Regions from separate parts of the Nonomuraea sp. NPDC003754 genome, predicted to be linked through region 2. Evidence: riboswitches for the same ligand, from Rfam matches in the RefSeq annotation. Region 2 holds a riboswitch; each other region holds the start of a gene.

Region 1 (2,251 bases), on a different contig from region 2:
CCACGACCCCGCCGCCATCGGGATCACGCTGGACGAGCACGGCTGGGTGCCGATCGACGAGCTGCTGGCGGCCGCGGCCAGGCACGGCTTCCCCATCACCAGGGATGAGCTCGACACGGTGGTGGCCGACAACGACAAGCGGCGCTACGCGATCAACGGCGACCGCATCAGGGCGAGCCAGGGCCACTCCGTGCCCGTCGACCTGGGACTGGCGCCGGTGGAGCCGCCGCACGTCCTCTACCACGGCACCGTCGGGCGCAACCTGGCCGCCATCAGGCGCTCGGGCCTGCTGCCGATGACCAGGAGGCACGTCCATCTGTCGGCCGACAGGCAGACGGAGGTGCGGGTCGGCTCCCGGCGCGGCGTCCCGGTGGTGCTGGTCGTCGACGCGCGGGCGATGCACGCGGCCGGGCACGAGTTCGTGGTCAGCGCCAACGGGGTGTGGCTCACCGACGCCGTGCCGGCTGCTTACCTGCGGTTCCCCGGCTGATCGGTGCAGACAGGGGAATGGACGAGGGTCCTGCGGGTGGCCGGAGGGCAAGCGCGCTGAGACGGCGCCGTCGCGGCCTGGGGGAGCGTTCTGTGGGGGAACGTTCTGCGGGGGGCGTTCTGCGGGGGGAACGGGGTGGCCGGTCCGAGGGGACCGGCCCGAGCCCGTGGGTGGCCCCCGTCACCGGAGCGGCGCGTGGCCGTCCTGGCGACAGGGCCGGGGGGAATGCGGGGGAAGGGGAAGCGTCAGCCGCCGTAGCTGGGGTAGCCGTAGCCGACGACCTGCGACTTCGGACGGACACGCTGCTCGACGGCGCCGTTGCCGGTGTTGCCCTCGATCGTGCTGATCGTGCCGTCGCCGTTGTCCTTCTCGACGAAGCCGACGTGGTCGATGGAGTCGAGGCTCTTGCTGCCGTCCCAGGCGAAGAAGACGACGGCGCCGGGCTTGGGCGCGGTGCCCCAGCGCTTGTTGGCCTTGAACCACTTGGCGTGGGTCACCGTGTAGGCGTCCCAGCCGACCTGCGTGCGGGCGCCGGTCATCTCACCGACCCACGAGACGAACATCGCGCACCACGGGGCGTTGGCGTACGCGCTGACGTCGCCGCCGTCCCTGACGACCGTCTCCCTGGCGCGCTGCGATCCGACGTACCAGTTCTGGAACTTGGTTCCGCCGCCCGCGGAGTTCTCCTTGACGCCGACCTGCTTCTTGGCCTCGGTGAGAACGACGGTGGCGGAGGGGATGACCTTGGCCTCCGGCCTGGCGGCGGCGGGCTTGCCGGCCTCCTCCTTGGGCGCCTTGGCGAGGACGGCTACCCGCTGGCTCTCGGACAGCGGGAGCTTCTCGGCCTGGGCGGCGGTGGGAACGAACGAGCCGGCGATGACGACGGCGCCGAGCGCGGCATGCGCGTAGGTGAGCTTCGGGGCACGGCTACGGCTGGGCTTTGCCATGGGAAGGGGAACTCCTTGCTAGCTTCCTGCCGCTTACCGGGTTAGCTGACGGGTTCGGACGCGAAGCTGCCCTACGGCACGGTGTGCCGATTCACCCCAGAGGAAGTGGGTCCCCGGTTCCGCATGGTGCGGATTCAGCGGTCACAGGCGAACCTGTGATGATTGCAATGACAGGCAATGTCCGGAATGCCCGGTTTATGCCTTGAGTGAGCCTAAGGTAATACACGAGGCAAGTAGCTTACAAATTGATAAAGGTCCGGCGATCATTTACGGTCAGGTCATGTCGCCACAGGACCTGTTCAACAGGGGGCTGCGGGAAGACGGACACCGTCCGGACGAAGCCCGGCGATGGTATCTCCTGGCGATCGCATCGGGCCATCCGGCCGCCGTCCAGCGGGCGGCCTTCAACCTCGCGCTGATCGAGGACGAGAGCGGCCACCTCGACGCGGCCCGCCACTGGTACGGCAGGGCCGGCACGCCCAGGGCGATGTTCAACCTCGGCGTCCTGGAGGACTGCTGCGGCAACACCGACGCGGCCCGGCGCTGGTACGCCAGGGCCATCGAAACCGGCCACGAGGAGGCCGCGCCGCGCGCCATGTTCAACCTCGGCCTGCTGGAGGGCAGGGAGGGCCGCCCCGACCGGGCCCGCGCCCACTTCCGGGCGGCCGCGGGCTCCGGCCACGCCGAGGCGGCGGCCCGCGCTACCGAGCGCCTAGCCTGACCCTGGCGTCCTCCAGCATCCGCATCATCGCCAGGCTCTCGTCCAGCGGCATGACAGAGCTCTCCGTCCTGCCCTCGGCCAGCGCGGCGCGCA
Region 2 (2,251 bases):
TGATCCGGACCGCACGAGACCAGGCCCGGTCGGATCCGCGACCGGGATCCGACGTCCGATTTCACTCGCGTCCGCGAAACGAGATGAGCCACGTGTACGACATGTATCCATGGAACCGCGCCGACGACCACGAGGAAGAGGCCGCGCAGGCCCTCCAGACCGCCCTGGACCGCAGGGACAACGGCGGTTCCCCCTTCCCCGGCTGAGCGGGACCGCCCCTTTCCCCGCTGGGCGGGACACCACCCTTCCCCCGCTGGGTGGGACCACCCTTTTCCCCCTGAGGGCGCCGGCCGGCTTCCCCTGTTGAGCGGGACCACCCGGTGGAGGTCCCCCTGCTCCACCGGGGAGACCCCGGATCCCCCTCCGGGCGCGCGTCAGCCCGGAAACCGCCTCCGGTTCCCGGGCTGGTGCGCGCTCCGACGGGTCAGAACGTGGCTCGTAGCCCCACGGGCGCGGACGAGGACTTCGCCTCGACGAGCCGCGCCTGCTGCTTCACGCCCTTGGGGTCGGGCCGTACCGCGCCGACGAACGCCTGGCGCCGCCACGCGCTGAGCTTCTCCTCCTTCACCACGTCACCGCTGTGCGGCGCGTGCACCATGTAGCCGGGCTTCGAGATCATCCCGACGTGGCCCAGTCCGCTGAAGAAGACCAGGTCGCCGGGCTTCAGGTTGTTCCACTTGATCTTCTTGTCGTACGCCTGGTACTGGTCGGCGGCCACGCGAGGAAGCTCGATCCCCGCCTTCTTGTAGGCCTTCATCGTCAGTCCTGAGCAGTCGTAGCCGTTCGGCCCGGTGCCGCCCCAGACGTACGGCGTGCCCCGCTTGGCCATCGCGAAGTCGAGCGCGATCTGCCATGCGGGCTTGGGTGCCTTCTCGAGCTGGGCCTTCTTGATGTCCGCTCCGGTGAGGGTCACCGTACGAGCGGGGTCGTCCTGGACGGGCCGGTCGGTGCCGGGTTCGGCCGTGACCGGCTGCTTCAGGGCGGGGACGGGGGCGGCCGACGCGGGGGAGGCGGCGGCGATACCTGTGGCGAGGAGGCCGCCGACGACGGCAGCCGTGATGATGCGAGACAGGGGAATGTCCTTCCACGGGGCCGACCGGGTTAGCTGACGGGCTCGGGCGTGGAAGCCGCCCTACGGCATGGGGGTGCCGATTCGCCCCAGGGGGAATGGGTCCCCGGCTCCGTGCGAACGTCGCACCGGATTAGGCTGGCCGAGACTCTAACGAAAGGGTCAAAAGACCGCAAACACGACAAAACGCCGTGTCCGGACAATGAGATCAGGTGTTCGCCAGCCGAGACGACCCGGTAAGGTACCGGCCATGGAGTCGCGCAACATTCGTCTGGCCGTCATCCCCGGTGACGGGATCGGCACCGAGGTCGTCGCCGAGGGGCTCAAGGTCCTGGAGGCGGTCGGCGCCAAGATCGAGACCACCCACTACGATCTGGGCGCCACTCGCTACAACGCCACCGGCGAAACCCTGACCGACGAGACCCTGCAGGAGCTGCGCGGCTACGACGCCATCCTGCTCGGCGCGATCGGCGACCCCAGCGTCCCGCCGGGCGTCCTCGAGCGTGACCTGCTGCTGCGGCTCCGCTTCGAGCTCGACCACTACGTCAACCTGCGTCCGGTGAAGCTCTTCCCCGGCGTGACGACCCCGCTGGCCGACACCCGCCCCGAAGACATCGACATGATCGTCGTGCGCGAGGGCACCGAGAGCCTCTACGCGGGCGCCGGCGGCGTGCTGCGTCGCGGCACCCCGCACGAGATCGCCACCCAGGAGTCGCTCAACACCGCCTTCGGCGTCGAGCGCGTGGTCCGCTACGCCTTCGCCAAGGCCGCCGAGCGCCCCCGCAAGAAGCTCACGCTGGTCCACAAGACCAACGTGCTGACCTACGCCGGCGACCTGTGGATGCGCACCGTCAACCGGGTGGCCGCCGAGTTCCCCCAGGTCACGACCGACTACCAGCACATCGACGCGGCCTCGATGTTCTTCGTCAGCCAGCCCGAGCGCTTCGACGTGATCGTCACCGACAACCTCTTCGGCGACATCATCACCGACATCGGCGCCGCCATCGCCGGCGGCATCGGGCTGGCCGCCAGCGGCAACATCAACCCCGACCGGACCGCGCCCAGCATGTTCGAGCCGGTCCACGGCAGCGCGCCCGACATCGCCGGCCAGGGCAAGGCCGACCCCACCGCCACGATTCTGTCGGTGGCCATGATGCTCGACCACCTCGGCCTGACCGAGGA
Region 3 (2,251 bases), on a different contig from region 2:
GAGCCGGGGCGTGCCCGGCGCGAAGGCGGCGTCGGCGGGCAGCGCGCCGGGCAGCCGTCCCGCGCGTGCCTCGGCCGCCAGTTCCGCCGCCGCCACCCGCGTCGCGAGTCCCGAGCGCAGGTAGCCGACGTAGTCGGCGAACCCTTCCCGCAGCCACACGGGCCGCCCTTCCGTTCCGGCGGCCACGTGGGTCAGCTCGTGGGTGAGGACGACGTCGCGGCCCACGGGTGTGAGGCGCGCGAAGGCGCCGGGCAGGACGATCACCTGTTCCGCCGAGGCCAGCGCGGCCAGCCCGTCGACGGGGCCCGTGCCCGCGAGGGCGGCCGCCTCCGCGGTGGTCCTGGGCACCACGACCCGTGGCCGTACGGCGCGCCGCAGGACCGCCGAGACGGTGAGGGCCGCCGCGTCGGCCCGCGTGGCCAGGTCGCGCAGGAGGGCGGCGGCGGTGTGGTGCCCGACGACGAGCGAGCGCGCGCCGTAGGCGACGACGACGCCTGACTCGCCGAGCGCGCGGGCCTCGGGCGGCAGGCGGCGTCCCGCGGACCCGGCCACCGTGCAGATCGCCGGTCCGGCCAGCGCGGCCGCCAGCAGGGTTCTGCGGGTCACCACGGCTGTGATGCTAGCCCGGACAGGCCGAAGCCCCGTCCGAGGGGGATGGACGGGGCTTAGGCCTGTCCGGCGGCCGGGGGCTACGCGCCGGGGCTTCGGGCGTCCGGCGGCCGGGGGTTACGCGCCGGGGCGGACCGCGCCGGCGAAGGACGCCTTGCGCCAGCCGCCGAGCTTCTCGATCCGCACGGTCTTGCCCGTGCTCGGCGAGTGGACCATCCGGCCCTTGCCGACGTACATGCCGACGTGACCCTTCCCGCGGAAGAACATCAGGTCACCAGGCTTGAGATCGCTCCACCTGACCTTCTTCCTGATGCGCGCGTACTGGCTGTACGTGACGCGGGGGATCTTGATGCCGGCCTTGGCCCAGGAGTACTGGACCAGTCCCGAGCAGTCGAAGGCGCCGGGTCCTGTGCCGCCGAAGCGGTAGGGGTCGCCGATCTGCTTCTTGGCGGTGGCGACGGCCTTGGCCGCCTTCAGCCGCTGTCGAGCCGCCTTGGCCTGCCGTGTCGCCGCGGCCGTTGACGCCGCGCCCGCCTGTACGGCCGGCGCCGTCTTCACGGTCGTCGTCGTCGCCAGGGTGGTGGTCACCGGGGTCACCAGGGTGGTGGTCGCGGGGGCCGCTGTCGCCGGGGTCACTGTCGCCTGCGCCGCGGGTGCGTGGAGGACGATCCCTCCCATCGCCACCACGACGCCGCTGAGGGCAAGGCAGGACAGACGGGTTGTGCTAGAGGGGGTAGACAGAATGTCTCCTTGGGACTTCCACCAATGCCTACCGGGTTAGCTGACGGGTTCGGGCGGGGAAGTCGCCCTTCCGGCCCGCAGGCCGGATTCACCCCAGGAACGTGGGTCCCCGGCTCCGTGCTCCATGCCGCACGGACTCGGCGGGTCGACCGCGCACGCCTGTCTGGGGTTACGGCGCGGCGACCAGCGGATCTTTATGCGTGCACCGGCCGTTGGGGGGCCGGTGAGCGGTTCCGGCGCCATGGCTTGGTCGCCGCGATGCGAGAACGTACCCGGCGCCCCAAGGCCAGGCAAAGGCCGGGCAAAGCTGTCAAGATCACCGACTGGTTCTTGTCAGAAGAGGAGTCGCTGCTCTACACCGGGTTTCGTTATCCGAATGTGACCCTGCTCACAGTTGCTTCTGTGGCGACCTGTCAGATCGCATCCGTTACTTTCCTCACACTCCCGGTATAAGGAGAATTAAGGCTTAATCCCTGCGACATACACTCGGCGCATGCTTGATGGGTGGTCGCTACGCGTCCTGGTGGAGGTCGGACGGCGCGGCTCGTTCTCCGGAGCGGCCGAGGTGCTCTCCATGACGCAGCCCGCCGTCTCGCGGCAGATCGCCATGCTCGAACGCCACACCGGCGTCACGCTCTTCCACCGCCGCCCGAGGGGCGTCCAGCCGACGGAGGCGGGCCGGGCGGCGATCGAGCAGGCCATGGCCGTGCTCGACGGCATGAGCCTGTTCGAGACCAGGCTGCGCGCCTTCGCCACGGCGGACACCGGCCGGGTCAGGGTCACCGCCTTCCCGAGCGCGGCCACCAGGTTCGTGCCCGAGAGCTTCCGCCGCTTCGCCGCCGACCACCCGGGCGTCGAGCTCTCCCTCAAGGTCGGCGGCCCTGACGTCGCGTGCCCCGTC

Evidence for each region. A riboswitch is a leader RNA that binds a small molecule or an ion and turns the genes downstream of it on or off. The one in region 2 is predicted to bind cyclic di-AMP.
Region 1: another riboswitch for cyclic di-AMP. It lies ahead of ACWEVS_RS37680 (CHAP domain-containing protein); the one in region 2 lies ahead of ACWEVS_RS19540 (C40 family peptidase).
Region 3: another riboswitch for cyclic di-AMP. It lies ahead of ACWEVS_RS22505 (C40 family peptidase); the one in region 2 lies ahead of ACWEVS_RS19540 (C40 family peptidase).

Annotation. Positions count from the first base shown of each region.
Region 1 is NZ_JBSGJX010000044.1:59,331-61,581, reverse strand. It holds gene ACWEVS_RS37685 (RNA 2'-phosphotransferase) at 1-490, shown strand, start outside; gene ACWEVS_RS37680 (CHAP domain-containing protein) at 736-1,437, opposite strand; cyclic di-AMP (ydaO/yuaA leader) riboswitch at 1,453-1,587, opposite strand; gene ACWEVS_RS37675 (SEL1-like repeat protein) at 1,718-2,158, shown strand; gene ACWEVS_RS37670 (Gfo/Idh/MocA family protein) at 2,139-2,251, opposite strand, start outside.
Region 2 is NZ_JBSGJX010000014.1:131,963-134,213, reverse strand. It holds gene ACWEVS_RS19545 (hypothetical protein) at 84-206, shown strand; gene ACWEVS_RS19540 (C40 family peptidase) at 425-913, opposite strand; cyclic di-AMP (ydaO/yuaA leader) riboswitch at 1,076-1,219, opposite strand; gene ACWEVS_RS19535 (3-isopropylmalate dehydrogenase) at 1,320-2,251, shown strand, end outside.
Region 3 is NZ_JBSGJX010000017.1:160,890-163,140, forward strand. It holds gene ACWEVS_RS22500 (hypothetical protein) at 1-609, opposite strand, end outside; gene ACWEVS_RS22505 (C40 family peptidase) at 727-1,287, opposite strand; cyclic di-AMP (ydaO/yuaA leader) riboswitch at 1,361-1,503, opposite strand; gene ACWEVS_RS22510 (LysR family transcriptional regulator) at 1,844-2,251, shown strand, end outside.